3 regions of the Chelatococcus sp. GCM10030263 genome follow, and region 3 is predicted to be linked to each of the others. Evidence: predicted binding sites of a transcription regulator. Region 3 holds the regulator's gene; each other region holds the start of a gene.

What was found. Region 3 encodes PhoB, which activates phosphate uptake and scavenging genes when phosphate is short. Its sites were predicted from a motif close to TGTCATNNANCTGTCAT; they were not measured.
Positions count from the first base shown of each region.
Region 1: the regulator PhoB is predicted to act here: its motif matches at 3,889-3,905, upstream of ACFQU1_RS23605 (PhoX family protein).
Region 2: the regulator PhoB is predicted to act here: its motif matches at 5,983-5,999, upstream of ACFQU1_RS16600 (RNA degradosome polyphosphate kinase).

Region 1 is NZ_JBHTDB010000016.1:254,897-265,054, reverse strand. It holds gene ACFQU1_RS23620 (DedA family protein) at 1-362, opposite strand, end outside; gene ACFQU1_RS23615 (SOS response-associated peptidase) at 465-1,166, opposite strand; gene ACFQU1_RS23610 (RcnB family protein) at 1,379-1,747, shown strand; gene ACFQU1_RS23605 (PhoX family protein) at 1,834-3,822, opposite strand; gene ACFQU1_RS23600 (CHASE2 domain-containing protein) at 3,947-5,806, opposite strand; gene ACFQU1_RS23595 (FecR domain-containing protein) at 5,810-6,388, opposite strand; gene ACFQU1_RS23590 (Crp/Fnr family transcriptional regulator) at 6,485-7,174, shown strand; gene ACFQU1_RS23585 (class I SAM-dependent methyltransferase) at 7,206-8,333, opposite strand; gene ACFQU1_RS23580 (hypothetical protein) at 8,490-8,690, opposite strand; gene ACFQU1_RS23575 (ABC transporter substrate-binding protein) at 8,950-10,158, opposite strand, start outside.
Region 2 is NZ_JBHTDB010000007.1:73,484-83,641, reverse strand. It holds gene ACFQU1_RS16610 (reprolysin-like metallopeptidase) at 91-1,737, shown strand; gene ACFQU1_RS16605 (Ppx/GppA family phosphatase) at 2,170-3,678, opposite strand; gene ACFQU1_RS16600 (RNA degradosome polyphosphate kinase) at 3,683-5,887, opposite strand; gene ACFQU1_RS16595 (hypothetical protein) at 6,127-6,795, opposite strand; gene ACFQU1_RS16590 (AI-2E family transporter) at 6,788-7,957, opposite strand; gene ACFQU1_RS16585 (CDP-alcohol phosphatidyltransferase family protein) at 7,981-8,511, opposite strand; gene purM (phosphoribosylformylglycinamidine cyclo-ligase) at 8,728-9,804, shown strand; gene purN (phosphoribosylglycinamide formyltransferase) at 9,807-10,158, shown strand, end outside.
Region 3 is NZ_JBHTDB010000005.1:641,068-651,225, reverse strand. It holds gene ilvD (dihydroxy-acid dehydratase) at 1-110, opposite strand, end outside; gene ACFQU1_RS13300 (UPF0104 family protein) at 366-1,466, shown strand; gene ACFQU1_RS13295 (ATP-binding protein) at 1,528-2,811, shown strand; gene pstS (phosphate ABC transporter substrate-binding protein PstS) at 3,025-4,074, shown strand; gene pstC (phosphate ABC transporter permease subunit PstC) at 4,338-5,333, shown strand; gene pstA (phosphate ABC transporter permease PstA) at 5,336-6,175, shown strand; gene pstB (phosphate ABC transporter ATP-binding protein PstB) at 6,172-6,954, shown strand; gene phoU (phosphate signaling complex protein PhoU) at 6,994-7,713, shown strand; gene phoB (phosphate regulon transcriptional regulator PhoB) at 7,766-8,467, shown strand; gene ACFQU1_RS13260 (zinc-dependent metalloprotease family protein) at 8,859-10,158, shown strand, end outside.

The sequences.
Region 1 (10,158 bases), on a different contig from region 3:
AGGATATTGACGAAGCGCGCGAAGGCCACGGCGACCGGACCGTAGCGGGCGAAAACCTCCTCGATGCGGGCGAAACGCTCTGCCGTCAGGCCGACCTTCCCCCCATAGCGCAACAGCACCTGACGCCCGAGCAGACGGCCGATGACATAGCCGGCATTGTCGCCGAGCACCGAACCGATCCAGGCGTAGAGGATGAGCAGGGTCGGCGATATTTCGCCGCGCGAGGCGAGCACACCGGCCACGATCAGCATGGATTCGCCGGGCAATGGCAGCCCGAGCGATTCGAAGAACAGGACGATGCCGACGACAGGCGAGCCGTGCGCGCGCACAAAGGGCTCGACGGCCGTGAAAAGATGCTCCATGCCTCGGTCCCGGGTCGTGCCTCCCGCAGAGGTTCCGGAGAGCGCGAGCATCGATAGGTCTTATAGAGGCACCGCCGTCAAGCCGGACGATAACGCCCGACTTCAGAGAAGCCGGTCTTCGACAACGGCATCGGCAGCGGGGTCGAGCAACGCAGCGTCGTCATTGGCCGGGCTGTTCACCCGGGTCGATACGGGCCAGAGCGCCATGGCATCGGCCGGAAAGGACGCAAGAAGATCGGCGGGATCCGCCTCCCCCGACAGCCACCGCACATAGGCCCGCGGCGGAATGATCACCGGCATGCGGTGGTGGATCGCGCTGATCAGGCTGTTGGCCTCGCTCGTCAGCACGCAGAAGGTGCGGATCCAGGTCCCCGTTTCCGGGTGCCGCCAATTCTCCCAAAGCCCTGCCAGCGCGAAGGGCGCGCGGTCGCGCATAGTGATGGCGTGCGGCCGCTTGGCACCGCGGCCCATTTGCTGCCATTCGAAGAAGCCGTCGACGGGCAGGAGGCAACGCCGCCGCGCATAGGCCTCACGGAAGCTCGGGAGCGTGCGCACCGTTTCCGCCTTGGCGTTGATCGGCCGTCTGCCGCCGGTCGGATCGGCCAGCCAGAAAGGGACGAGTCCCCAGAGCAGCCGGTCGAGGTGATAGCGCCCCGTCTGCGGATGCCGGCGCACCACCCCTAGCTCCTGCCCCGGTGCCCCATTGAAACGGGGTTGCCCCGCGCCGGCCTGCAGACCTTCGCCGATGACGAGGCCGAGTGCCAGAAGTTCGGACGGGCTAGCTTGGACGATGCGACCACACATGGCCAAATGGTAGAAGCGACGCGCCTTCGAAAAAAGTCCCAAAACGTCACGCGTCGCCGAGATCCAGCAGTGCGGCCTCTCGCGCAGACCTCGCATGCGCGAGGAACAACGTTTCCGTCTTGTTACAAAAGCTTAATCAGGATCTTCATGTTCCGTTCATCGCGAATCGCCGATCGTGTGGCGATGCAGTTGAAGGATAAAGGTCTCAAGACATGAAAAAACTTCTTATTGCTGGTTTGGCATTGGCATTGATCGATTCAAGTGCCGCTTTTGCCCAACAACGATATGATCGATCCCCGGATCATGGCCCGGTACGCCACGACAACATGCGCGATCATCGTCCGCAACAGTTCGAGCGGGGACCGGCATCGCGCCCACGCGCCACGCAGCGCCCGGCCTGGTGGGCCCGTGGCAAGGCCGTGCCATCGTCCTACCGCCGCCACGTCGTGTCTGACCGCGACTGGCGCCGCCATCGGCTCAGCCGGCCGCCCCGCGGCCATCAGTGGGTCGAGGTCGACGGCAATTATGCGATGATCAATATGGCGACGGGGATCATCTCCTCCCTCGTGCAGGCACGCTGAACCGACTGAATTCAGTGCTGTAAAAAGAGCGGGGCGGCCGAAGCCGCCCCGTTGTCGTTTGCGGAAAACGCAGACCGCGATCTTGCTCAGACCGCGATCTTGCCGCCGCCCTGCTTGGTAATGGCAACCACGGACGGACGCACGGGCATGTCGTCCTTGAAGTCCGGCCAGCGGGTCGAGAGGTCTTCGTAATAGGAGGGACGGGCGAAGCCCTCCCAATCCTCGCCGCCATCGCCCGGATGCTGCACGGCGACGAAGGCCGTCTCGTCATCGGGCGTGAACAAGGGGCCGCACATCTCAGCGCCAACCGGCACGCGATAGAACAGCTTGGAGGTGGCGCGCGCCTCGCCCTCGGTATCGACCGCCCAGAGCCCGTCGGTGCGGCCGGTGTCCTTCGGCGAGTTGCCGTCGGTCGAGACCCACAGGCGCCCGGCGCTGTCGACGGCGCAATTGTCGGGCATGCCGAACCAGCCGTTCTTTGTGGTCTCGGTGGAGAAGGAAGCCCCGACCGCGGCGACCGACGGATCACCGCATTTCAGCAGCACTTCCCAACGACCGGTCGTGGCGGCGAAGTCACCACCGTCCTCGGCGATTTCGATGATATGACCGAAGGCGTTCTTGGCGCGCGGATTAGCAGTATCGACCTGGTCGGCCGTGCGCCGCGTGTTGTTGGTGAGCATCACATAGACCTTGCCATTGACATGGTTCGGCTGGATGTCTTCGGGGCGGTCCATCTTGGTCGCGCCGAGCAGGTCGCCGGCGCGCCGCGTCTCGATCAGCACGTCGGCCTGGCTGTTGAAACCGTTCGCAGCCGTCAGCGGCCCCTGGCCATGGACGACCGGCAGCCAGGTCAGCGTGCCGTCCGGCGCAAATTTCGCGACATAGAGCGTGCCTTCGTCGAGAAGGTTCATATTGGCCGCGCGGTTGTTCGGGTCGAAGCGGCCGGCCGTCACGAATTTATAGACATAGTCGAAGCGCTCGTCGTCGCCGAGATAGAACACGACGCGCCCATCCTTCGCGACGATCGATTCCGCGCCCTCATGCTTGAAGCGGCCGAGGGCCGTGCGCTTCTTCGGCGTGGAGTTCGGATCCATCGGATCGACCTCGACGATCCATCCGAAGCGGTTCGGCTCGTGCGGTTCCTTCGCGATATCGAAGCGGTCGTAGAAATTGGCCCACTGATAGGTCGACTCCGGCACGCCATAGCGCTTGTAGTTGGCAGCCTCGGCATGGCCTTCGGGCAGTTTGCCGGCAAAGTAGCCGTGGAAATTCTCCTCGGCCATGACATAGGTGCCCCAGGGCGTGACGCCGCCGGCGCAGTTGTTGACGGTGCCGATCACCTTGGTGCCGGTCGGATCGTCGCTCGTCTTGACCCGATCGTGCCCGGCGGCGGGGCCGGTCAATTCCATCGGCGTCGCGGAGGTGATGCGGCGATTGTAGCGACCGTCGCGCACGACCTGCCACTTGCCGTCAACCTTGCGGATCTCGACGATCGTGCCGCCATGGGCGGCCATTTCGATGTCGACGCGCTTCTGGTCGGCCGGGGCGATCTTCGCCTTCCCGTCGACGACCTGCACGATGCCCGGGAACATCAGATGTTCGTTGGTATATTCATGGTTGACAACGAGCAGACCATGCGTCGGCGAGCCGTCGAGCGGAATATAGCCGACGTAATCGTTGTTGTAGCCGAACTGCCGGCGCTGCGCCTCGGCGCTCTGGTTGCGCGGGTCGAAGGCAGGCGCATCCGGGAAGAGCGGATCGCCCCAGCGCAGCAGGATGTCGGCATCATAGCCGGGCGCCACGTGGTGATTGGCGTCGACGCCGGCTTCGACCTCCGTGAAGGAGAAGGCCGAGCTCGCGGCTTTGGCCTTGTCGGCCGTCACCAGGGCGAGCGGGCTCACGGTCGCTGCGATGGCGGACACGGCGAGCGAGCCCTTGAGCAGGCCGCGGCGCGAGAAGCGGGTCGAAATGATTTCGCCCATGGTGGGATTGGCGGTCGGGTTGCGCCCCTCTCCGTCCGCTTCTTCCAGCAGACTGGTCGGAAACGCGGTGGCGCGTGGCGTCTGTTCGGTCATCGCGAAGGCTCCATTCTCACTGGAACAAATCCAGACTGGCTTGATCCGGTGAGCTACCGGCCCTCTGCAACATCTGCATGACAGGCAAACGCTTTGTCCCCAGGCCCGGTGAGCTATCCGCGCATCAGTCGCGCGCGGCGGCGATGCGCACCGCGACAGGCGCCGTCCGGCCGCGGATCGGCACCTCCATGGGCGGGGAGTAACGCGCGAGCAAGGCGCCCTCGCCCGCGGCGTGCAGGATGCTTTCGCTGACGACGACGGTCGCGCCCTGCGCCTTGGCCACTTCGAGGAGCCGGCTCGCCACATTCACCGTGTCGCCGGTCGCCGTGACCTGCTGGTGGCTCTCCCCGCCCAGGCGCGAAACGACCACCGGCCCGTAATGGGCGCTGAGGCGCGCACGCGGACGCGGCGCATGCTCCATGAGGCTTTCGCCGGCCCAGTCGTCGCGCAGGCGCCGGTCGAGTTCATCGAGCGCCCGCAAGGCACGCAGCGCGCCGTCCTCAGGATCTGGAAAGCCGAAGAGCCCCATAGCGCCGTCCCCCATGAAGGTGACGACGAAGCCGCCATGCGCATTGACGACGGCATCGACCAGCTTCTGAAAGCCCTTGAGGAGTTCGCGCGTGCGTTCCGCGCCAAGGGCTTCCGAAAGCCCGGTATAGCCGGCGAGGTCGACGAACAGGATTGCGGCATCCTGCGCAACCGGCGCGGCGAGGAAATTCGGATCCTCCGACAAGCTGATCGCGATCGGACGCGGCTGCAGCGGCAGCAGGCGCTCCTCGACGCCGGTGAGATGCCGGACCTTGCGCCGCTCCAGCCAGAGGCGGGCCGCGCCATAGACGGCCGCGACCGGCAGCATCGCCGCGAGGGGCACAGTCGTGCTGACCCAGTATCCCAGTATGTAGCCGACGAAGGAAAGGCCGACCCAGGCGACGGCGAGCAGCCCGACGAGCAGCAGTCCGGTCGCGACCCGCCGCATGCTGATGAGGCCGATCGCGGCAAGCGCGAGGATGCCGGCTGCGCCCGCATCAAGCCATCGACTGATGGCCGTGCGCGTGAGCGCATCCCCGGCCACGAGATTCCCGATAGCGGTGGCGAGCACCTCCACGCCGGGGACCACGGCGGAGAAGGGGGTGGGAAAGCTGTCACCGCTGCCGACCGCCGTCGCGCCGATGACGATCGTCTTGCCGGCGAGATCGGGGGCCGCCTGCCCCGCTGCCGGCGCGGCGAGAAGCCGGGCCGCGCTGATGGTCGGTATCGTCCCGCGGGGGCCGTAGTAGCGAAGCGCCAGATGCTGTCCGAGATCGAGGGGGATCGAACGGGCCCCCAGGCGCAGCGCCTCGCCGGTCAACTGCGGCTCCGCGCCGGTGGCAAGCGCAGCGCCGAGCAGGACGAAGGACGGAATGAGGCCGCTCGAGCCGCGGAACAGGAGCGGCGCGTGGCGCGGGATGCCGCCGTAATCCGTCGCCACATTGACGAGCCCCACATCCGCCGCCGTCGCCATCGGTTCGACCGGCCAGAGCAGCTGGCGCGGTTGTGGCACGCGGCTAACGGCGCCTTCCGTGCGCATGTCCCGCCCTTCGCCGAACAGCCCCGCCGCCGCGATGACGGCCGGAGTTTCCTGAAGTGCTCGGGCGAGCGCCGCGTCCTGATCCCGCGGGCCGGGATCGGCGAACAGGATGTCGAGCGCCAGTGCGCGCGGTTTCTGCGCGGAGATCGCCGCCACCAGCGTGGCCATCACGTCGCGCGGCAGGGGATAGCGACCAGCCTGCCGCACCGTCTCGTCATCGATAGCAATGATCACGAGATCCGCCGGCGGTGGCCTGCGCGGCGCAAAGACCGCTCGCAGATCGAGCGCGACGGCTTCGAGCCGGTCGAGCGCGCTGGCGCGGCCCGCGACCTGCCAATGGGCGACATAGGCGCTCCAGACCAGCGCGAGCAGGATGGCCGCGAGGGTCAGCGGACGCGCCCCGTCGCCGCGCGGCATGGGTCAGCGCCCGAACCGGGCGAGCAGAGCCCTGACCCGCGGCGCGCCCCAGCGGGTGACCACGAGCGGTGTCGTTCCCGGCCGGACGTCGACGCCCTCCCCCGGACCGAGCACGACACCGCGTCCGCCGCGAAGCCGTGATACGCCGACGCGGCCGGTCTCGACGAAAACAGCGCTTTGCTGCGCCGTCACGTCGACCGCCCAGGTTGTGCCGCGAACGGAGGCCACCGCATGCGGCGTCTGCACCTGGAAGCGCCTGCCTCCGCCCTGCGACTCGTCCTCGATATAGACCGCGCCGGCCTTGAGCTCGACCGCGTCCGGCGCGCCGTCGCCGTTGTCATCGACGAGCCCGGCATCGGCGCCGCGCGCCACCTCGATCGTCACGTGGCGGCAGCGCACGACGGTCTGGCCAACATTGCCGGCGACAGTCGTGCAGCCGGCCATCTGGGCGGCAGCGGGCTGGGACGCCAGGCCAATGAGAAGACTGCCCAGACCCGCATGAGCCAAGCGGAGTGCGCCTCGTCGGTGGCGCCCGTCCTTCTGCACGGCGGCGTCCCCCCGCTCAGGGTGAAATTCTGACATGAGCATCTCCCATTGCACCGCTTTATGGCAGAATGCGACGGAGCGCGCGGATTGTGACGCGAGCCCGGCATCCTCTGCGACTGTGGCGCGGACTTCATGCAGCCGAACGAGATCAACCGCTGGCTGACGACCTCCGGCATCTTCGGGGGCCTTGAAGCCACGTGCCTGGCACGCGTGGCCGAAGCAACGCGCATCGTCAGCTTCCCGGCCGGCCACTGCCTGTTTCGGCAATCGGACGAGGCCGACGGCCTCTACATCATCGCCGAAGGCCTCGTGCGCATTCATCTCGGACATGTGGACGGGCGGGAATTGACGCTCGCCCTGCTCGAGCCCGGCGATGTCATCGGCGAAATCGCCCTGCTCGATGGGCTGCCGCGCACGGCGACCGCCACCGCCCTCGAGCCGACCCGCGCGGCCTTTGTGAGCCGGCCGCAGTTCCTGCGTCTCGTCGAGGATTTCCCGCAGATCGGCAAGCACGTCATCCTCGTGCTGTGCGACCGGCTGAGGCGCAATACGGGCCAGATCAACGACAATACCTTCCTGGACCTCAGAAAGCGGCTTCTCAACCTGCTGCATGAGCTCGCGATCGCCCATGGCAAGGTCGACGGCCCGCGCTGCGAGGTGCCGACGCGCTTCACACAGACGGACCTCGCCCAGATGCTCGGCGTGACCCGCGAGGCGGTGAATAAGCAGTTCCGCGCCTTGGCGCGCGACGGCGTGATCGTCATGACCGCCGAGGGCATTACCCTCAGCCTGGCACATGGCGGCGTGACGGGATGCCGCTAGCATCCCGTCCGCCGCTCTTCCCTCTGAGACCTCAAATCCGCCAAATCCGCGAAACGAAATAAGCGTTGAGCGGGTCATGCGGCAGGCGGTGGATCGTGATGTCGCTAAATCCCGCCTCCCGCAGCATGGTCTCGGCGAGCTCCACGCCCCACATGGCGCCGAGCCCTGCCCCGCCCTGCCCGAGCGAGACCGCCATGCAATGCATGCACGAGACCGTATAGAGGAACGGGCCGAGCGGGTGCTCCGTATTTCGCTCGACATAGCTCGAGCCACCGATGTCCTGCATGAGATAGACGCCGCCGGGCTTCAGGGCGCGGGCCAGCCCCCGCAGCATGCTCGCCGGGTCCTTCTGGTCGTGAACGGCATCGAAGGTGGTGACGAAATCGAAGCGGCCAGGCTCGTCGTAGCCGGTGAGATCGCGCGCCTCAAAGCTCAGATTGGTGACGCCCGCCCGCGCGGCCTCGCCGCGCCCGTTTTCGAGCGCCTCCTCGCAGAGGTCGTATCCGACGAAACGTGAGCGCGGGAAGCGTTTGGCCATGGCAATGAGCGCCCGGCCCGAGCCGCAGCCGGCGTCGAGCACGTCGATGCCCTCCTCCAGCTTCTCGGTGATCCCCGGGACCAGCGGCAGGATGTGATCGAACAGGGGTGTCACGACAGTCTGCGCGCTTTCCTCGGCCATCAATTGATGGAAGCCGCAGTATTCGCGATATTGCGTGCCACCGCCCCGATGGAACCGCTCGATGATCGCATCTTCGGAGCGGGCGAGCATCGGCATCCACTGAGCGGAAACGGCAAGATTGTTGGGGCTTGCGGCGCGCGTGAGCCAGGCGGCGTGCTCCACCGGCAGCTGGTAGCGCCGAGTGGCGGGATCATAAGTGACGATGCCGCCGGTCACCATGGTGCCCAGCCATTCGCGCACGTAGCGTTCGTTGAGCTTGGCCGCCCTTGCGATCTCCGGCGACGTCGATGGTGGCAGGAGCGCCATAGCGTCGAAGAGCCCAGTGCGGTGGCCGATGGAGACCATCAGCGTCACGGCGGACTGATTGATCGCCGCCGTCATGCGCTCGGCGAAAGCCTCCGCCCGCACCTCGTCGAAAAGCTGGGTCAGTTTATCGATGCTGGGAGCGGTCTGGGCCGCGCCTTCGGCTTGAATGGTCATTCTTCGATCCTCCAGATCGTCGCCCGGTCATCCCGGCGACGTTCCGGAGGAGGATGTTAGAAGCCTTTGCGTGGCTCGGCTGTGAACGGGTTCACAGGGCCGATCAGGTCATGGGCCGACGCAAGAACTGAACGCATGCCGAAGCCTGGACAGCGTTCACCCGCCCCGGCTCGCATTATGCGCATGCATCATCACGGCCACCGGATCATAGTCGATCTCGTCGTCGTCGAAGTCGTCCACCATTTCGACGAGTTGGTCGAGTTGCGCGTCGATTTCACGCCGCAGCGCGCAGAGCCGGAGAAACTCCTCCTCATAGGTCTTGCGCGAAGACCGATGCGGAAACCGGATGACCGTCATGAGCGAATCCCTGTGATCGCATTGCAGTCCTTCCAGATGCGCTGGTGATGGCAAATTTTTTCCTACCAAGGCTGCCTTTTGGGGCCAAGGGGCCTCCGACTGCGAGTGAGTTCATGAAGATCAATAAGCAATTTCAGAATGTTATATAAAATCTCGGAGCGCGAGCTTTTCCGCAGAAATACGAAAGCCGGCTCACCGCCCGATGAGCCGGCCCCCGTCCGCGCGTTATGCAGGCGACCTGAGTCGGTCGGCTCGCGGCTTAATTGCCCTTAGCGACGTTCCAGTAGACGGGAACGCCGGAGGCGAGGAGACCGGTGACATCCTTGCGAATGCCGCGGACGAGATAGAACTGGCCGACCGAGACATACGGCACCGTCTCGATAGCGCGCAGCTGGATCTTTTTGGCGATCTCCTTGCGGGCGGCAAGGTCGGGCGCCATCGTGAACTCGGCGCGCAATGTCTCTATGGTCTCGTCGCAGGGCCAGCCGAACCATGCCTTATCGCAATTGGAGCGCAGTGCCATATGGCCGACCGGCTCGGTCATGTCGGGTGCGGCGGGCCCGGAGAGAAAGGCCGACCAGCCGCCCTCGGAAACCGGCTTCTTGCTCGTGCGCCGGCTCGACAACGTGCCCCAGTCCATCGCCTGGTAATCGACGTTGAGGCCGATGTCGCGCATCGCCTGAGCGACAACGAGAGTCGCAGGGTGAAGCGCGGTTTCGGTGGCGTCGAGGAGAACGATCGGAGCACCATCATAGCCCGATTCCTTCACGAGCTGCTTGGCCTTTTCCGCATCGGGCTTCGGCCAGCCCGCGTCGGTGAAATAGGGCGAGTCGCACATGTAGAACGAGGGGCAGTTGGTATAGAGGTTGGGGTCGTCGACATAGGCGCGCAACGCCGGATCCTGGTCGACGAGCGTCAGAATGGCCTGCCGGAGCTTCTGGTTGTTGAACGGCGGCTGCAGCTGGTTGAGCCGCATGACGCCCTGCAACGCGGCAAGCTTGGCAACGCCTACGTCGGGATTGTCCTTGAGGAGCCCAATCATGTCCGGCGGGACCTCCTCGAAGATGTCGATCTCGCCCGCCTGGAGCGCGTTGAGCGTCGTCTGCGCATCAGGGATGACCTGCCATTCGACGCGGTCGACCTTCACCGTCTTGCCGCCGGCGAGCCCGTCCGGCGCTTCCTTGCGCGGCTCGTAGGTCGGCGACTTCACATAGACGATCTTGGACCCCGGCACCCATTCGTCCGTTTTCATCACGAAGGGGCCGGACCCGATCGGATCCTTGATGTTCTCGTTCGCCGGCGTCTTGGCGATGCGCTCGGGCATGATGAAGGGCACGTTGGAGCTCGGCTTTCCGAGCGCCTCGAGCACCAGGCTCCAGCCGTCCTTGAGTGTCAATTTGACGGTCTTGGGATCGGCGGCTTCGAGGCTCACCGAATGAGCCATCATCTGCTGCCCGAGGCCATCCCG
Region 2 (10,158 bases), on a different contig from region 3:
GCCTGTCCCAAATACGCCGCATCTCGGGCGCAACTTTGCCGAACACTTCGGGCATAAAATTGTCGACTGCGAAGTAACTCGGGATGTGAAATGTTTGAATATTCAAAAATACAAAGAATCGAAAAAATAGACCCAACCGGCGACAAAAGTATTGATGCATTTCTAGGGAATTTCTACGTAAATTCTTTTGAAAAAACATACTCCTTCCCTAGGAAGGAAGAAATGACCCACCTCCCCTTCACGACCGAGAATGGCATCGAATCCGAGCTTGGCGAGGATGAGGAGGATTTGTCGGGGGCTTATTTGCCGATGCCGCCGGACGGACGGCAAGCCATTCGTTTTGCGCTGAAGCAGATTACGGAACTGGTCCACGTCCGGTTCGTGGAGGAAACGCAGTCACCGGCCGATGCCGATATCCGCTTCGCATTGACCAAGGGATTGACCCATCTCGGGAGTACCGACCGCGCTCTTCCTGTCAGCGTTCAGCAGGATGTCTGGCTGGACGCAAGACCGCTTGCGACCGCATCCTTTCTCGGCAGCGGCTTCCACACAACAGCCCTCCATGAGATCGGCCATACACTCGGCCTGAGCCATCCTCAAGGCGACGGCAGCTCTCAGTGGGCGGTAGCGACGCCGGACGCTGACACGCAGAGCAATGCCATCATGACCTACACGGGCCAGATGGCCTACACCTTGAAGTCCCCGCCGACCACCGACCAGCTATTCGGCGAAAAACGCGAATGGCTCAACGCGCTATCCATCTGGTTGCCCCAGTCCCCGATGCCCGGCGACGCCGCGGCCCTCTGGGCGCTCTATTCTCCCAATTACACGACCCGCAAGACGGATACGGCCTACAGTTTTAGCCCGGAGACCGGCGAAGTTTTCGCCGACAAGGTCGGTTTCGGCGTGCCGCAGGTGCCGAAGCCCTATCTGATGATCTGGGACGCCGGCGGCCGCGACTGTTACGATTTCTCCAACTGGAGCCACCGCCTCGTGGCCGACCTGCGTCCAGGCGAGGCCACGACCCTGCACACCCTCGTTTCCGACCTCAGCTTCCAAGGGCTCGATATCGTCGCCCGCATCGTCAACGCGCCGCTCTTCAAGGACGATCCCCGCTCGCTGATCGAAGACTGCATCGGCACGCCCGAGGACGACCGCATCCATGGCAATGCTGGCGCAAACCGCCTGTGTGGACGTGGGGGCGACGACGTCATTTCAGGCGATGCAGGCAGCGATACCCTGGTCGGTGGCGAAGGCGAGGATATTCTCTATGGCGACGACGGCAACGACACCCTCATAGGCGGCCGCGGTCGAGACATCCTCGTCGGAGGCGAGGGCGATGACCTGCTCTACGGCGGCCTGGGTGACGATGAACTCGATGGCGGCCGAGGCAACGACATCCTCTTCGGCGGCCCCGGAAACGATACCTTGGCCATAGGCAGCGGAACGGACCGGCTGAGCGGCGGCCCCGACAGCGACACTTTCGTGCTACGCGCAATGACCGGGATAATCACCATCGCCGATTTCACGCCTGCCAGCCGCGGCAAGGACCGCGACGTCATCGGGATCGCTAAACACGGAGGTGGCAAAAGCGACGCCGAACGGCTGCTGGCCACCGCCCGGCAAACAGGCCAGGATGTAGAAATACCGATGGACGATGGCGGCAAACTCGTGCTCGCGAAGGTGGGACTTCCCGAGCTCTCGCTCGCCGATTTCGAATATGTGGTGCCGCTGTAGACACATGCCCGCAGGATGGGGCGCCGGCTCGCGAGGTCATCGTCCTCTCGTTTTCATGACCTTGGCAGACCACAGACGGCAGAAGGGCTTCGCTCGCCGTGAAGCCCGGCTACCTGAAAGCGAAGCGCCCCAAAAAGCCGTGCAGTTCGCGCGACGAAGGATGCGAGCTCAGGGATTGAATTCCCGTTATCGAGAGATCGCGCGGCAAGGCGGCGAACAGCGCCGTGGCGCTTCGGGAAAGACGATCACGCCTGTCCCCGCGGCTCCCCCGGCAATCGACGGCCGGCGGCCCCACACCGTAGCGCCCCTCGATAACGCAAGCTGGCTTCCGTCTGTAAGCGTGGGGCGCGACGCCTCATGCATCTATTGGAAGGCGCAGCCAGTCGGCGGCTGACGTGGCCTGTGGCTGGTCGCGCTGCTTGCCGTACGCAATCATTGCCGTTTGCCAGCGGCGAGTTGAGGGTCGCGCGCGACGAAGCGCGCGAGCTGCTTCAGCCGGTTGCGCAGCCGGTCGCTCGCGAGATCCGCGAGGTCCGGTGGCAAGATGAGCTGGAGCTTGTGCCCGCTGGCGACGAGCGGTGTATGGGGCAGCGTTCCCGGCATCCCCGCCGAGAGGAGATAGCCGAGGCGCATGGCCCCCGCCAGAATACGCGCCCGGTCGAGAAGCCGGGCGGTCATCAGCTCGCGCAGCCGGAAGCCGTCATCCCCGGCAAACCCGACGTGCCGAAGGAAAACCGCCAGCGCGACAAAGGCGCGGCCGGGATGGTCGATGCCGACGAAAGCCGCCTGGGCGATGGACGCGAAGCTTTGATCACCGCGATAATCGGGGTGCGATCGCCAGCCGATATCCGATAGCAAACAGGCTGCATGGCGCAGGCGACGCTCCTCGGCGGTCTCGTCGAGGTGGAGCGAACTGGCGAGCTGATCCGTCCAGGCGATGAGTTCCTCGGCATGCGCCGGTGACCGTGACCGCAAGCAATTGACCTCGCGCGCGGCGTGCAGCAGCGGGTCCTCTTTCTGGGCTTCCGGATCGAGCTTGGCGAAGAGCAGTCCCTCGCGTACGCCAGCCGCCGAGAGGACGACCGTTTTCGGCCGGCCACGCCGGACGATTTCCTCGAGCACGAGCGCTCCATAGGGAAGGAGCGGCCGCCGTGCTTCCGACACCAGCTCGACTGAGGCAAGCGCCTCCGCGCCGACACGTTCCACGATCTTGGCGAAGTCGATGGTCTCGCCAGGCATGATCGAATAGCCGTGCAACACGTGCAGCGGATAGCCTTTCTGCCCCATATGCAGCCGGGCAAGGGCGCGCCAGGTGCCGCCGACCGCATAGAAAGTGCGGCCGCGCAAGGCATCGAGCGGCGCCGCATCGCGCAGTGCCTCGCGTACGATGCGTTTGGCCTCCCGCAGGGAACCCTTGGCAACGTCGCGCAAGGCAAGCCCCCCAACCGGCAGCGTCACGCCGCTCGCGAGATTGGTGCCCTTCACGTCGATGAGCTCGAGGCTCCCGCCGCCGAGATCGCCGACCACCCCGTCCGGTCCGTGGAAGCTCGATATCACGCCATAGGCGGAGAGCTCCGCCTCCTGAGGTCCCGACAAGAGTTGCACCGGCTCGCCGATCGCTGCCTCCGCCGCAGCGAGAAAGGCCGGACCATTGGACGCATCGCGGGCGGCAGCCGTGGCGAGCACATGCACCGCACCGACCTGCATATGTGCGCAGATCACGCGAAACCGCTTGAGCGCCCTCAGCGCCTTGCCGATCGCCCCCTGATCCAGCTGACCCGTCGTCGCGACATTGTCGCCGAGGCCGCAGAGCACCTTCTCGTTGAACAGCGGCGAGGGTGCGCGCGTCAGCCCTTCATAGGCGACGAGGCGCACGGAGTTCGACCCGATATCGACAATGGCGACGGGAGGTCCGACGTCCAGCCGCCCGGGAATACCCAAGTCGTCAGCGACTGCTTCGGCCGGTCTTCTTAGCCAAGGTTCTGGGGCGTGAATCTTTGAGTGATTTTCCACGTCCGGACAGGCTCGGGTTGGTCATGAAATACTGATGCGCGTTGAACTTCAGCTCACCGCGCTGAGGCACGACTCTCTGGCTCGTCCCGTCCGGGAGTATGGTCCAGCTCTGCTCATTGTCGAGCAGATTCGCCAAAAGAATTTGATCGAGAATCTGCTGGTGAACCGTCTCGTTGGTAATGGGGCAGAGCGTCTCCACGCGCCGATCAAGGTTGCGCGGCATCAAATCCGCCGACGAGATGTAGAGGTGAGCCTGCGGATGCGGCAAGCCATGGCCATTGCCGAAAGCAAAGATGCGGCTGTGCTCCAGGAAACGTCCAACAATCGATTTCACGCGGATGTTGTCCGACAGCCCGTTGAGTCCTGGCCTCAGGCAGCAGATTCCGCGGATGATGAGATCGATCTGCACGCCGGCGGAGCTCGCCTCGTAAAGTGCGTCTATAATGACCGGATCGACGAGCGAATTGCACTTGCCCCAGATGGCGGCAGGCCGACCTGCCTTCGCATGGGCCATCTCTTCGCTGATATGGTCGAGAATACGCGGCTTCAGCGTGACCGGCGAGACGGCCATACGCTCGAGACCGGCAGGCTCCGCATAACCGGTGATGTAGTTGAAGATGCGGCTGACGTCGCGGGCGATTACCGGATCGGCGGTGAAGAAGGAGAGATCCGTATAGATGCGCGCCGTGATCGGGTGATAGTTGCCCGTGCCCACGTGGCAATAGGTCACGAGCTGGTTGCCCTCGCGGCGGACCACAGACGACATCTTGGCGTGCGTCTTCAACTCGATGAAGCCGAAGACCACCTGCACGCCGGCCCGTTCGAGGTCTCGCGCCCAGCGGATATTCGCCTCTTCGTCGAAGCGCGCCTTAAGCTCAACCAGCGCGGTCACCGACTTGCCGGCTTCGGCCGCCTCGGCAAGGGCCTTGACGATGGGGGAATCCGACGACGTCCGGTAGAGGGTCTGCTTGACCGCGACCACATCCGGATCCCGCGCGGCCTGTTGCAGGAACTGCACGACCGCGTCGAAGGATTCGTAGGGGTGGTGGACGACGATGTCCTTCTCGCGGATGGCCGCGAAGCAATCACCGCCATGTTCGCGAATACGTTCGGGAAAACGCGGATTATAGGGCTTGAACTTCAGGTCTGATCGATCGAGCGAGACGAGCTGGCTCAATTCGTTGAGCGCCGGCATGCCCTCCACGAGAAAGACCGCGTCCTGCTCGATTTTCAGCTCTTTCACGACGAAGGACCGCAGGCTGTCCGGCATCGCAAAATCGATTTCGAGGCGGATCACGCTGCCGCGCCGACGCCGCTTCAAGGCCGTCTCGAAGAGACGCACCAGATCTTCGGCCTCTTCCTCCACCTCGATGTCGGAATCGCGGATGACGCGGAAGCCGCCGCCACCCGTGACCGTATAGCCGGGGAACAGCCGCCCGGTGAACAACAGGATGAGTTGCTCGAGCGTGACGAAGCGCGCCGCGCCGGTGTCGGCGAAATCCGGCAGGCGCACGAAGCGCTCCACCTTGTTCGGCACGCGGATGAGCGCGTTGAGCACGCGGTTATCACTCTTGCGAAAGAGCGACAGCGCGATCGAGAAGCCGAGGTTGGGGATGAAGGGAAAAGGATGAGCCGGATCGATCGCGAGCGGCGTCAGCACGGGAAAGACGTGGTCGAGGAAATAATCCTCGAGCCAAGCCCGTTCCGCCGTCGTGAGATCCTCGCCCTCGACCAGGACGATGCCGTTAAGCAGGAGGTCTTCCCGGAGCTCCCGCCAACGCTGTTGCTGATCAAAGGCGAGTGAGGACACCTCGGTACTGATACGCGCCAGTTGCTCGGCCGGCGTCAGGCCGTCCTGTGAGGCGAGTTCCACGCCCGAGCGCACCTGGCCGCGCAAGCCCGCCACGCGCACCATGAAGAATTCATCGAGATTGTTCGCCGAAATCGACAGAAAGCGAAGCTGCTCGAGCAGCGGGTGACTGCGGTTCGAGGCCTCCTCGAGCACGCGCCGATTGAACTGGAGCCAGGAGAGTTCCCGGTTGATGAAGCGCTCCGGCGAGCCCGCCAGCGGGTTGCCCGTCGTTTCCGCTCCACGGGTCTCAACAACTTTCTCCGCGGCGGCTGGCTGCGAGGCCATCACAGCCTCTTCCGCAACCTGATGCGAAACTTCGACGCTCACCAATGCCTCCCGGGATTGTAACCGCTGCTCTGCAGCGATTGTCCCAAGTTTAAGCGACGATTCCAAGACATCGGCATCGTTTGTCGCGCTGGTGGCCGGATCGCCAAGCCGCGGCGCCGGCTCGGCGAGCTGCACGGGCCGGCGCCGCGGCTTGGCGATCCGGCGGGCGCGGGGCTTCGAAGCGGGGGTGGGTACCTTCACGTCATCTCCTGCAGGATGGCGGTGGCCATGACACGCGTGATCCGTCGCCCGCGGCTGAGCGCTTCCCTGTCGAGGGCTGCCACGATTCGCTGGGCGGCTGCAAAGGAACGCTCCATCCTGAGAAGGAGGGTTTCGATCACGCCGGCATCGACCACCAGCTGGCGATCGACGAAGAGCTTCACAAGGACCGCGCGCAAAAGCGCGTCGTCCGGCGCCCCCATTTCCGCGACGGGCGCCAGGCGCAGCCGCGACAGGAGGTCGGGCGTCGCGAGCCCCCAGCCGCCTGGCAGCGTCCGCGCCGTCAGCAGGGCATGGCCCTTGGCGCGCATGACATTGAGCAGGTGGAAGAGGCCATGTTCGTCGAGCGCTCCCCGGTCGCAATCCTCGACGAGGACGGCGTCGCGGTCGTCTTCGGTGAACACCGCCTCGTCGATCGTCCCGGCCGGAATGGCGAGCGCCCCTGCCCGCTCGCGCCAAATGGCAGCGAGATGCGTCTTGCCCGATCCCTCGGGTCCGACGAGCAAGACGACCCTGTCCGGCCAGTCGGGCCAGCGGTCCACGAGCGCATGAGCGGCCGCATTGGGCGGGCCGACGAGAAAATCCTCCGCGCCGTAGCGCGCCGCCACAGGCAGGTCCAAAGGCAGTTGGCGAGGCGTTTCAGGCATTCTTTTTGGATCTCGGCCGCGCTGTCGCGACGAGCGGCTTCGCCCCTACGGGCGCGGGCGGTAAGGGCTCTGCCGGCAAGGGCTCTGAAGGTAAAGGCTCCGCCGGCGCGTCGTAGAGCGGGCTGGTCAGATATTGGCGAAGCGCGAAACGGACGATGACGCCGATGGAGGCCGCGATCGGTACGGCCAGGAGCAGGCCGAGGAAGCCGAACAGCGAGCCGAAGGCGAGCAGCGCGAACATCAGCCAGACCGGATGGACGCCGACCGCATCGCCCACGAGTTTCGGCGAGAGAATATTGCCCTCGACGAACTGGCCGATGAAGAAGATGGCGAAGGTCGCGGCGATCATCGGCCAATCCGGCCAGAACTGCACGATGGCCACTCCGCCCGAGAGGACGAGACCCGTCAGCGAACCGACATAGGGAATGAAGGTGAGAAGGCCGCTGACAAGGCCGATCAGCGTCCCGAAATTCAGGCCGACGATCGTCAGGCCAACGGCATAGAAGGTGCCGAGGATGAGACACACCAAGGCCTGCCCGCGCAGGAAGCCGGCGATGGCGTGGTCCATTTCGCTGGCGAGCATGCGGATGGTCTCGACATGGCGGCGCGGCAGCCAGCTGTCGACCTTCGCCACCATCCGGTCCCAGTCGACCAGGAGATAGAAGGCGACCACCGGAGTGATCACCAGAAGCGAGAAAATGCCGACGATCGCCTGACCGCCGGACCAGAGCGACTGCAGGAAAGCGCCGAGCCAGCTCGCGCCCTGCGTCATGAGATTGCCGAGCGAGCTCTCGACGTCGTGCAGTGCGCCTGCTCCACCGAAGCGCTCGATGAGCGGCCCGCCATGCTCGACCGCCAACTGCTGCAGCCGGCTCACCGTCTCCGGCATCCTGGCGACGAAGGCCGCGAGCTGGTTGACGAGCACCGGCACGATCACGACGAGGCCGAGGATCAGCAGGAGCACGAAGACGCAGAGAATGGCCAGCGTCGCCGGCAGGCGCGCGATGCCGAGCCGCTGCAGCCGGTCTGCCAGGGGATCGAGCAGATAAGCCAGAACCAGGCCGGCGACGAAGGGCAGCAGAATGCCGCGCAGCAGCACGAGCGCGAGAACTGCGATGACGAGCGCCGTCAGCCAGAAGCCGAGCTGTCGCTGAAAACTCATCGCCCGCCCATTGTCCTTCTGCATCAGGTCGCCATGTGGCGCAGCCAGACGGCGAGATAGGCTCCTGCGGAGACCACCGTCAAGCCGGCGACGAGCAGCATGACGACGTCAATGAGCGGATCCAGCGCCAGGCCGAAGCCGCGCGAGCCAAGCACCAGCGCCGCAAAAGCGATCTGCAGCCCGGTATTGATCTTGCCGACCATGAGCGGCTTGATCTCCATGGGCTTGCTCATGAACCACGAAAGCATCACGGCCATCAGGATCATCACGTCGCGCGATACGACCACGATCGCGAACCAGCCCGGCAGAACTCCGACCACGGACAGGGTCACGAAGATCGAGACGAGCAGCGCCTTGTCAGCGAGCGCGTCGATATAGGCGCCGAGCTCGCTCTTCATGTCGAAGCGTCGGGCAATGAAGCCGTCGACCCCGTCGGAGATGCCCGCCACCACGAAGAGAACGAAGGCGGTGTGCCAGCGTTCCGCGCTGATCATCGCGATGACGATAGGCACCAGGATGAGCCGCGCGATGGTGATGAAATTGGGCAGGGTCATGCGAGTGAGCGGGTCATCGGCCTTGGGACGCAGCGAACCCAATATGTAGGGCGAGCATTCACAAAGCGCGAGGGGCTTGACCGGAGCGGCAAGGGCCGGATCGCCCGAAACCCCTCGCCAATCCTCTCGCCGAATCCCCTTGCACCCCGGCCATTGCCGTCGTACTCGCGAAGCGGGCCGGGATTGGCCGGCCCAGGACGCAGCACCGGGCCGCTCATGTCGAAATCGCCTAAAAACGGACTGACCTATGCCGAGGCGGGCGTCGATATCGACGCCGGCAATGCCATGGTCGAGGCGATCAAGCCGCTCGTCCGTTCAACCCGCCGGCCGGGCGCTGATGGCGAGATCGGCGGCTTCGGCGGGCTCTTCGACCTCAAGGCGGCGGGATTCAAGGACCCCATTCTGGTAGCGGCCAACGACGGCGTCGGCACCAAGGTCAAGATCGCCATCGAGACGGGCATCAACGACACGGTCGGCATCGACCTCGTTGCCATGTGCGTCAACGACCTGGTGGTGCAGGGCGCCGAGCCGCTCTTCTTTCTCGACTATTATGCGACGGGCCGGCTCGACCCGGCCGTCGGCGCGGCGATCGTCGCCGGCATCGCCGAGGGCTGCCGGCAGGCCGGCTGTGCGCTCATCGGCGGTGAGACGGCCGAGATGCCCGGGCTCTACGAAGGGGCGGATTACGACCTTGCCGGCTTTGCCGTGGGCGCCGCAGAACGCGGCCGGCTCCTGCCGCGCGGCGATATCGCCCCCGGCGACGTCCTGGTCGGCCTTGCCTCCTCAGGCGTCCATTCCAATGGCTTTTCCCTGGTCCGCAAGGTGGTCGCCGCGGCCGGGCTCGACTGGCAGGCACCCGCCCCCTTCGCCACGGGTAAGGCACTCGGCGCGGCCCTGCTCACGCCGACCCGCATCTATGTGAAAAGCCTGCTTGCTACACTGCGCAAGACCGACGCCATCAAGGCGCTTGCCCATATCACCGGCGGCGGCTTTCCCGAGAATATCCCGCGGGTCCTGCCCGTGGGCCTTGCCGTGCGGCTCGATCTCGATGCCATCCGCCCGCCGCCGGTTTTCGGCTGGCTCGCCCGCGAGGGCGGCATCGCCGAGGCCGAGATGTTGCGCACCTTCAACTGCGGCATCGGCATGGTCGCAGTCATCGCACGCGATGCCGAGAAGGACGTCATGGCGACCCTCACCGAAGCCGGAGAGGCGCCGGTGGTGATCGGCGAGATCGTCGCGGCAACAGGCAACGGGCCGCGGGTGGCGACCACGGGCCGCCTGCAATTGGACTGAGCATGAGCAATCCGTCCATGCGCCGCCGCGTCCGTACCGCCGTCCTTATTTCCGGCCGGGGCTCGAATATGGTCGCCTTGGTCGAAGCGGCGCGTGACCCGGCCTTCCCGGCAGAGATCGCGCTCGTGCTGTCGAACCGTCCCGATGCCGGCGGGCTCGATCATGCCCGCCAGGCGGGCATCGCCACCGCCGTCATCGACCACAAGGGCTTCGCCGGCGACCGCGGCGCCTTCGAGGCGGCGCTCCATCAGGTGATCGCCGATAAGGATATCGAGCTCGTCTGCCTGGCGGGCTTCCTGCGCGTGCTCACGCCCTGGTTCGTGACGCGCTGGACGGGCCGGCTCCTCAATATCC
Region 3 (10,158 bases):
ATGATCGGCTTGCCGAAATCGCTGTCCTTCATGCCGGTGGCGCGCCACAGACCGCGTGCGCCGGCCATGTTGCGGCCGTGGGTCGTGGTGCGGGAGCGATAGCTTGGCATAACGCAATGTCCTCGGGCGCGCTTCGGGCGCGATATTGAGCTGTTGCCGCCCTCTTTAGCGCAACAAACGACCAGACGCATCCTTTTCGATGTTCCCCCTCGGCATAGCCGCTCTGTCCTGGGCGGGATCATGCATAGTCGGGTCAATCTTGCGGTCCGGCCGTCATCACACCATAACACGCGGGGCTGGAGAGGCCGACCGCCGGTTTCCGAACTGGCGCCGGCCCTTCCCTCGCGAACGTGCGGCACGGGTGCATGCAGGCAAAAAACGGCGACGCAGCGACTGCCATCGACGGGACGGCATCCTCGCACGAGCAATCCGCGAGCTCTCACGGCAAAGCCGCGTCGGGCCCCGACCGGCAGGACAGATCCGTTCCGGTCGCCCCACCGACGACACGCGAACGCGAAGAGGCGGGCGAGCGGCGTCGACGGCGATTGTCGATCATCGGCACGCTGGTGAGCGCCGCGATCTTTCTCGCTTCCTTCGTCGTCCTCTGGCGGATTCTTTCGGATCTCAGCCTCGAGGAACTGACGACGGCTTTTTCCTCGGCGAGCCGCCGGCAAATCCTTCTCGCCATTCTCTTCACCGTCATCAGCTATTCGCTCCTCACCGGCTATGACTATGTCGCCCTGAAGCAGCTCAAGGAGCGCATCGCCTATCGCGTGACCGCCTTTGCTTCGTTCACCAGCTACGCCGTCTCCTTCACGCTGGGTTTTCCTTTGGTGACGGCCGGCACCGTCCGCTACTGGATCTATTCTCCCCATGGGGTGAAAGCCGCGAAGATCGCGAGCCTCACGGTGATCGCCGGCATCACCTTCTGGCTCGGCATGAGCGCGGTGCTGTCCTGGAGCCTGGTGCGCCACGCCGACCAGATCTCCTTTCTCGCCAATACGCGCCTCAGTCTCACCCAGCTCGTCGGGGTATTGGGCTTTGCCGCGCTCGCCGCCTATTTCATCTGGGTCGCCTTGATGAATCCGGCGGTTACCGTGCGCGGCTGGCGGCTGGAACTGCCCGGCGTCAAGCTGTCTCTCATCCAGATGCTGATCGGCGCCGGCGACGTCTGTGCCGCCGCCGGCGTGCTGTTCGTGCTCCTGCCGGGCGGCCATGGGCTGAGCTACGAGACCTTCCTCGCGGTCTATGTGGTGGCCTGCATGCTGGGCATTGCAAGCCATGCCCCGGGCGGCCTCGGCGTCTTCGAGGCGACGATCCTCATCGCGCTGGCGCATCTGCCGACGAGCGGCGTGCTCGGCGCGCTTCTCCTCTTCCGCCTGCTCTACTATCTCGCGCCCTTCATGCTTGCCTTGGCGATGCTCGGCGTCTACGAGGCGCGTAAGCGTTTGCGCAGAAGACCATAAGTCGCCTGCGGCGGCCAGGCGGGAGAATGACGTGACCGAGGATCGGCGCGAAACGGCGGCCATTCGTGGCAATGCGCTTCGTCTCAGCGCCCGCGGCATTGCCGTGCGCACGGCGCTCGTCGCCGTGGTTATCTTCGGCACGGCAGCCGCCATCGGGGGCGGATCACTGTTCTGGACGGCCGCCGCCGCATTCACGACCTGTTTCGCCGCTGCCGCGCTCTTCCGCAACACCATGCCGCTGCAGGACCGCCTCGCCGCACCGGTGCGGCGCAGGGAGGGGATTCTCACACCCCGAGCCCTGCTCGCCGCCCTCCCCGATCCGGTCGTCGTGGTCGACCGGCGCAGCCTCGTGACGGGCATGAATGCCGCGGCCCAGGCCATGCTGCCGACGCTGCGCGAAGCGACCCCGCTCTCTTTCGCGCTACGGTCGCCGGACGTGCTCGACGGCCTGGAGGCGGTGCTGCGCACCGGTGGCCAGCGCAAGGTGGAGTTCGGCGAGCGCGTGCCGATCGAGCGGGCCTACGAGGTGCATATCGCGGCGGTCGAGACATCGCCCGCCGCCGACGACGGCCAGCGCGGAGCAGCGCTCGTGTTCCGCGACCTGACGGCGGCGCGGCAGCTCGAACACATGCGCGTCGACTTCGTCGCCAATGCCAGCCACGAATTGCGCACGCCGCTCGCCTCCGTGCTCGGCTTCATTGAGACGCTGCAGGGCCCCGCTCGCGATGATTCCACGGCGCGCGAACGCTTCCTCGGCATCATGCGCGAGCAGGCGCGCCGCATGGCCCGGCTGATCGACGACCTCCTCTCGCTCTCACGCATCGAGATGCACGCGCATGTGCAGCCGCAAACCCCGGTCGATCTCCTCGGCATCGTCCGCCATATGATCGATACATTGACCCCTCTTGCCCGCGAAAGCAGCGTGACGATCACGCTGACGGCCCCCGACGGTCCTCTGTCCATACTGGGCGACCGGGACGAACTCCTGCGCGTCTTCGAAAACCTCATCGAGAATGCCGTCAAATATGGCGAGTCGGGCGAAAGGGTGGAGGTGACGGTTGCAACCTCGCCGGGCCGCAGCGGTACGGCGGAGGAGGTCGAGGTCACCGTGCGGGACTTCGGGCCAGGCATCGCTCCCGAGCATCTGCCACGCCTGACCGAGCGCTTCTACCGGGTCGACGTCGCCGACAGCCGCCAGAAGGGTGGCACCGGTCTCGGGCTCGCCATCGTCAAGCATATCGTCAATCGCCACCGCGGCCACTTCGCCATCGAGAGCACGCCGGGCGAGGGCGCCGCCTTTCGCGTCCGCCTGCCGCTCGCCAGCACAGTAGCGCCGGCTGAATAACGCCATACGGGAGCCGATTGGCGGCATTCGCGCTGGCAATAGCGCCAAACGCCAAGCGGCAGCTGGGCAAGCACTGTCATTTAAATGTCATGCAACCGTCATAGAGACGATGCGCAGGATGGTTAAGACCTCCGGTGTCCGCTCACTGCCCCTTTCGAAGACGTTCGTGGCTTTCGGACGCCGGGGCCAACATCGCCACATGGGAGAGCTCTCGTGAAATACTCGTCACTCGTTGCAGCGGCCGGCTTTGCCGTCGCGGCCCTCGCGACGCCCGCGCTCGCCGCCGATATTTCCGGCGCCGGCGCGACCTTCCCCTATCCGATCTACGCCAAATGGGCCGACGCCTATAAGAAGGAAACTGGGGTTGGCCTGAATTATCAGTCGATCGGTTCCGGCGGCGGCATCAAGCAGATCCAGGCCAAGACGGTCGCCTTCGGTGCGACGGACGCGCCGCTCTCGGGCGCTGACCTCGACAAGGCCGGCCTCGTGCAGTTCCCGATGGTCATGGGCGGCATTGTGCCCGTCATCAATCTCGATGGCGTCGCTGCCGGCGAACTGGTCATCGACGGTCCCACGCTCGCCAAGATCTTCATGGGCGACATCAAGACTTGGGACGACGCGGCCATCAAGTCGCTGAACCCGAATGCCAAGCTCTCGTCGACCGCGATCGTCGTGGTGCACCGCTCCGACGGTTCGGGCACGACCTTCAACTTCACGAACTACCTCGCCAAAGTCAGCCCCGACTGGAAGTCCAAGGTCGGTTCGGCGACAGCGGTCGAATGGCCCGCCGGCATCGGCGCGAAGGGCAATGAAGGCGTCGCCGCCAACGTGGCCCAGACCAAGGGCGCGATCGGCTATGTCGAATATGCCTATGCCAAGCAGAACAACCTGACCTTCGCGAAGATGAAGAACAAGGACGGCCAGGTCGTCGCGCCGGAAATCAAGAGCTTCCAGGCTGCCGCCGCCAATGCGGATTGGAGCAGCGTGCCGGGCTTCGGCGTGATCCTGACCGACGAGCCGGGCGCCGACTCCTGGCCGATCACGGCCGCGACCTTCATCCTGATCCACAAGCAGCCGCAGGATCCGCAGCAGGTCGCCGAGGCTCTCAAGTTCTTCGATTGGGCCTACGAGAAGGGCACCGCGATGGCCGAGGAGCTTGACTACATCCCGATGCCGGCCAACGTCGTCACCCAGGTTGAGAAGGTCTGGGCGACCGAGATCAAGGGGGCCGACGGCAAGCCCTTGTTCACCGCGAGCAACTGATACCTAACCATCAAGGACGCGGGCGCGGATTAACCTTCGCGCCCGCAACCGGTAACCGGGCGGCAGATGTTTTTCGACCGCAACGGGCTGCGTCGCGAGATCTCGGAAAACCCGGCCAGAGATGAGGCCGTTTCGCTCCCGGTGCAGCTGGCCTCTCACCAAACCGTAATACTCCCATCTCGCAGCCGGCTCGCTTATGCTCGTCCTCGAACCGAGCCGAGCATCGCAGTCGAGGATCGTCATTTCTCATGAGGCAAAAACCCATGGCCGATGTTGCCCTGCAGAGCGGCGTCGTGGCATCCGAAGAAGCGGCGGATCGCATCAAGGCGCTGCGACGGTTTCGCTTCAATGATGCCCTTTTCCATTTCCTGACACGTACGGCGGCCATTGCCGTCCTCGTCATCCTGGCGGGCGTGATCTTCGCGCTCATTCACGGCTCGCTTCCGGCGTTCCAAGCTTTCGGGCTCGAGTTCTTCTATACGCAGTCCTGGAACCCGGTGACGGAACGCTTCGGCGCGCTCGCGCCGATCTATGGCACGATCATGACGTCGCTCATCGCCATGATCATCGCCGTGCCGGTCGGCATCGGCATCGCGATCTTCCTGACGGAGCTCTGCCCGCCGATCCTGAAACGGCCCATCGGCATCGCCGTCGAGCTGCTCGCCGGCATTCCCTCGATCATCTACGGTATTTGGGGCCTCTTCGTCTTCGCCCCCTTCCTTCAGCAGACGGTGCAGCCGGCGCTGATCGCGATGTTCGGGCCGATCCCGGTGCTCAATTCCATCTTCGCGGGGCCTCCCTACGGCATCGGCGTGTTAACCGCCGGGCTCATCCTCGCCATCATGGTGCTGCCCTTCATCACCTCGATCTCGCGTGATGTCTTCGAAACCGTGCCCCCCGTGCTGAAGGAGGCGGCCTACGGCGTCGGCTGCACCACCTGGGAGGTCGTGCGCCACGTGGTGCTGCCCTTCACACGGGTCGGCGTCATCGGCGGCATCATGCTCGGCCTCGGCCGCGCACTCGGCGAGACCATGGCGGTCACCTTCGTCATCGGCAACGCCCACAAGATCTCCGCCTCGATCATCGCGCCCGGCACGACGATCTCGGCGAGCATCGCCAACGAATTCACCGAGGCGGTCGGCGACATTTATACGTCCTCACTGATCGCGCTCGGCCTCATCCTCTTCATCATCACCTTCTTCGTGCTCGCCGTGGCCCGCTACATGCTGCTGCGGCTCGAAAATCAGGCGGGGCGCTGATCATGGCCTCCTATTCCGCACGACGCCGCTCCAACACCGTCGCCATGAGCCTGTGCCTTGCAGCGACGGCCTTCGGCCTCGGCTGGCTCGTCCTCATCCTCGGAGTTCTCCTCTGGGAGGGGTTCAGCGGGCTCAACCTTGCCGTCTTCACGGAAATGACGCCGCCGCCCGGCGGTCAAGGGGGGCTCCTCAACGCGATCGCCGGCAGCCTGGTCATGACCATGATCGGTGTCGCTATCGGTACACCGCTCGGCATCCTTGCCGGGACCTATATGGCGGAATACGGCCGCCACAGCCGGCTTTCCACGGTCGTGCGCTTCATCAACGACATTCTCTTGAGCGCGCCTTCGATCGTCATCGGCCTCTTCGTCTATGAGGTCATGGTTGCGCAGATGGGGCACTTCTCCGGCTGGGCCGGCGGCGTGGCGCTCGCCATCATCGTCGTGCCGGTCGTCGTGCGCACCACCGAGGATATGCTGAACCTCGTCCCTAACCAGCTGCGCGAGGCGGCGTCGGCGCTCGGGCTTCCGCGCTCCGTGGTGATCCGGCGCATCGCCTATCGGGCGGCGCGGGCCGGCATCGTCACGGGCATCCTGCTGGCGGTCGCCCGCGTCAGCGGCGAGACCGCGCCGCTCCTCTTCACCGCGCTCAACAACCAGTTCTGGAGCGCCGACCTCAACCAGCCGATGGCGAGCTTGCCCGTCGTGATCTTCCAGTTCGCGCTCAGCCCCTACAAGGACTGGCAGCAGCTGGCCTGGGTCGGCGCACTCATCATCACCTTCGCCGTTCTCGCCCTCAGCATCACGGCACGGGCGCTCGCCTCGTCGGGGAACTCGAAATGACACCCACTGCCACTGATAACGCCCGCGCCGAGAAGGTCTCGGTCCGCAATCTCAAGTTCTACTACGGCGATACGCTCGCGCTGAAGGGCATCAATCTGCCGCTCTATCAGAATATCGTCACCGCCTTCATCGGCCCGTCCGGTTGCGGCAAGTCCACACTGCTGCGTGTCTTGAACCGGATGTACGATCTTTATCCGAAGCAGCGCGCGGAGGGTGAAGTTCTCGTGGACGGTGACAACGTGCTCAGCCCGAAGCAGGATCTCAACATGCTTCGCGCCAAGGTCGGCATGGTCTTCCAGAAGCCGACGCCCTTCCCGATGTCGATCTATGACAATATCGCCTTCGGGATCCGGCTCTATGAGAGCCTCGACAAGGCCGAGCTCGACGTGCGCGTGGAGTCGGCGCTACGGCGCGCGGCCTTGTGGGAGGAAGTGAAGGACAAGCTCCACACGAGCGGTCTCGGCCTCTCGGGCGGTCAGCAGCAGCGCCTGTGCATCGCCCGGACCGTGGCAGTCAAGCCGGAGGTCATTCTGCTGGACGAGCCCTGTTCGGCGCTCGATCCGATCTCGACCGCCAAGGTCGAGGAGCTGATCGACGAGTTGAAGCGTGACTATACGATCGCCATCGTCACGCACAACATGCAGCAGGCGGCGCGTGTGTCGCAGTATACGGCGTTCATGTATCTCGGCGACCTCGTCGAGTTCGACGAGACGTCGAAAATATTCACGGTGCCGCAAGACAAGCGCACACAGGACTATATCACCGGCCGCTTCGGTTGAGACCGAGCCGTCAGACGACGAACAGGGGATCACAGGCCGATGGCTGAGCATACCGTCACCTCCTTCGATCAGGAACTCGACCTGCTGCGCAGCAGGATCGTCGAGATGGGCGGCGTCGCCGAGAAGATGCTTGGTGATGCCACCGCCGCACTCGTCCGCCGCGACGTCAGTCTCGCGCAGGCGGTGATCACCGGCGACGCCCGTCTCGACGGATTGCAGCGCGATATCGAGGAACTCGCCGTGATGACGATCGCACGCCGGCAGCCCATGGCTGTCGACCTGCGCGAGCTCATCTCGGCCATCCGCGTCGCCGCCGATCTCGAGCGGATCGGCGATCTCGCCAAGAACACGAGCAAGCGCGTTGTCGCCGTCAGCGGCGAAACTCAACCGCCGAAGCTCGTCGTCGGCGTGCAGCATATGAGCGACCTGGTCCAGGGCCAGCTCAAGGACGTGCTCGACGCTTATGTGCAGCGTGACGAGACACGGGCGCTCGACGTCTGGCAGCGCGACGACCGCATCGATGCGCTCTACACGTCGATCTTCCGCGAACTTCTCACCTATATGATGGAAGACCCGCGCAACATCACCTTCTGCACGCATCTCCTCTTTCTGGCCAAGAATATCGAGCGGATCGGAGATCACACGACCAATATCGCCGAGACCGTCCACTACCTCGTGACGGGCATCACGCTGGGTGTCGACCGCCCGAAGGGCGACACATCGAGCTTCACGACCGTCACGACGGAGCCCAACGCCTGAAGATCGGGGCTCTGAGCCAATGGCAAACGGGCATGACGTCATGGACAGGCCGATGGGACCACGCATTCTGATCGTTGAGGACGAAGAGCCGCTGACGTTGCTGTTGCGTTACAACCTGGAAGCGGAAGGCTACGTGGTCGACAATGTCGCCCGTGGCGACGAGGCAGAAGTTCGCCTGCGCGAAACGGTGCCCGACCTCGTCCTTCTCGATTGGATGCTGCCGGGCTTGTCCGGTATCGAGCTCTGCCGGCGTGTGCGGGCGCGTGAGGAAACGCAGCGCCTGCCCATCATCATGCTGACCGCGCGCGGCGAGGAGGCCGAGCGCGTGCGCGGGCTGGCGACCGGCGCCGACGACTATATCGTCAAGCCCTTCTCCGTGCCGGAGCTTCTGGCACGGGTCAGGGCCCTGCTCCGCCGCACCAAGCCCGGGCAGGTCGCGACCCAGCTCATCGCCGGCGACATCGAGCTCGACCGTGAGACGCATCGCGTCAAGCGCGGCGGGCGCGAGCTTCACCTCGGCCCGACGGAGTTCAAGCTGCTCGAGTTCCTGATGCAGAGCCCCGGCCGCGTCTTCACGCGCGAGCAACTGCTCGACCGCGTCTGGGGGCATGACGTCTATATCGACGAGCGTACCGTCGACGTGCATGTCGGCCGCCTGCGCAAGGCGATCAACCGCATGCGCCGGCCGGACCCGATCCGCACGGTGCGCGGCGCGGGCTATTCCTTCGACGAGACTTTCTCGAAAACGGGCTGAGCCGGGCAAAGCCGCTTTAGACGTCATGGAGTAGACGCCGCCACTGTGCGCCCGAGAACGCTGGTGCTTGCACTCAGGCCAAGGGGGCCGGATATCGACTCTCGGAGGTCGAGGTGCACCTGATCCGGAGTCAGCCGCCCTTGATCACCTGAGCCATCGTGGTTCGCGAAGCGGTAGAACCCGTCCGCTCGACAAGCCGGACCAGCTCGCCACAGCTGGTCACATCTAAATAGCCGAGCATCAACGCGACCGAACGGTCTCATTTAGCGAATTGCAAGCGACAGTGATCGCGAGGTCAGAGTCACAGATCATAGTTGCGGCTGCATAAAATTTAATACAATGATATAGCATTGATTATATTAATGTATATGTGATATATTAGAGGTTTATTATGAGCAGTATTTCCGGAAGCAGCAACACGGACCTTTCCCAATCCCTTTCTGTGAGGGCCGATAAAGGTCCGGAGTTTACATTGCCACCTGCGCTGCCGCCCTCGGCGGATCCGGGCGATCATCCGGAGTTCAAACTTCCGCCGCCCTCCAACGAGCCAAGCGCCCAACTGGAACTCACACCGCCCCCCGCGGGCAGCCATGTCGACCCGATCGCCAGCGCGGTCACTTCTCTGACGCCTAACGACATAGACGGAGGTCAGCTTCCATCGGGTTACAGAAGCATAACATTCACTCTAAGCAATGGAAATTGGCGTAAATATTTAACCCTTCCAAAAAACCCCAACGACGGAGATCAAGTAACTATCGCATCAAGCGCGACACTCTTGGCGACTTTAACAGGAGAAAATTTAGAGGCAAGCAGCATAAACATCGCCAGTGGGAACAAATATACGTTCCAATATGATTTCAAAGAAAATCTATGGCGCTTTATGCCTCCTTCGAGCGACATGATGTCACCATCGACCGTGAGCGAGAATATCCCAGACGTCGCCAAAGGCAGCGCTCTCAGCATTTACACGATGTATAACGGCAGCTGGGCACCGAGCATCAAGCTTCCCGCGCATGCCGACGACAGCGCCGTGATCCTCGTTCATTCAGAGGCCACATATAATTCCAAGATCAACGGCGATAACCTTTTATATGCCGGCACGACAGATATCACGGCGGGCGATGCCTATGCATTCAAATACATGGCTCGCTTCGGCAAATGGGTGCTCGATAGAGGCCCCACGACGGAGCTGAACGCGACCGACGCGACGGCGGCCATGCCGCGGCCAACGACGCCGATAACGGTGGTGGACTTTTCGGACGAGAGTTTCCTGCCGCAGATCAAGCTGCCCGAAACGGCAGGCGATCGCGACCGCGTGATTCTGCGCTCCACTGCAGCGACGACGGCTGAAATTGATAGCTCGAACATCAACAATCCGGGCCCCACGAAACTGCACAACGGCGACACCTACGAGTTCCTCTACATTGCGGAAAAGCAGAAATGGGAGATGGTGCGAAGCCCGGATACCACCTACCGAGCCGGCGATCTGACCGACGGCAAACTGCCGCCCTTGGACAGGCCGAAGATCTTGGTTCACGTATCCGACGGCAACTGGCAGGCCAACATCGAATTGCCGCCCGGCCAACCATCCGGGAGCAGAGTTGTGTTCGACACCGTGGCCGCATGGAGTTTTTCGGTTACGGCCGGCAGCCAACGCTATCAGATCGACCAGGGCGAGACGGTCGCCTTCA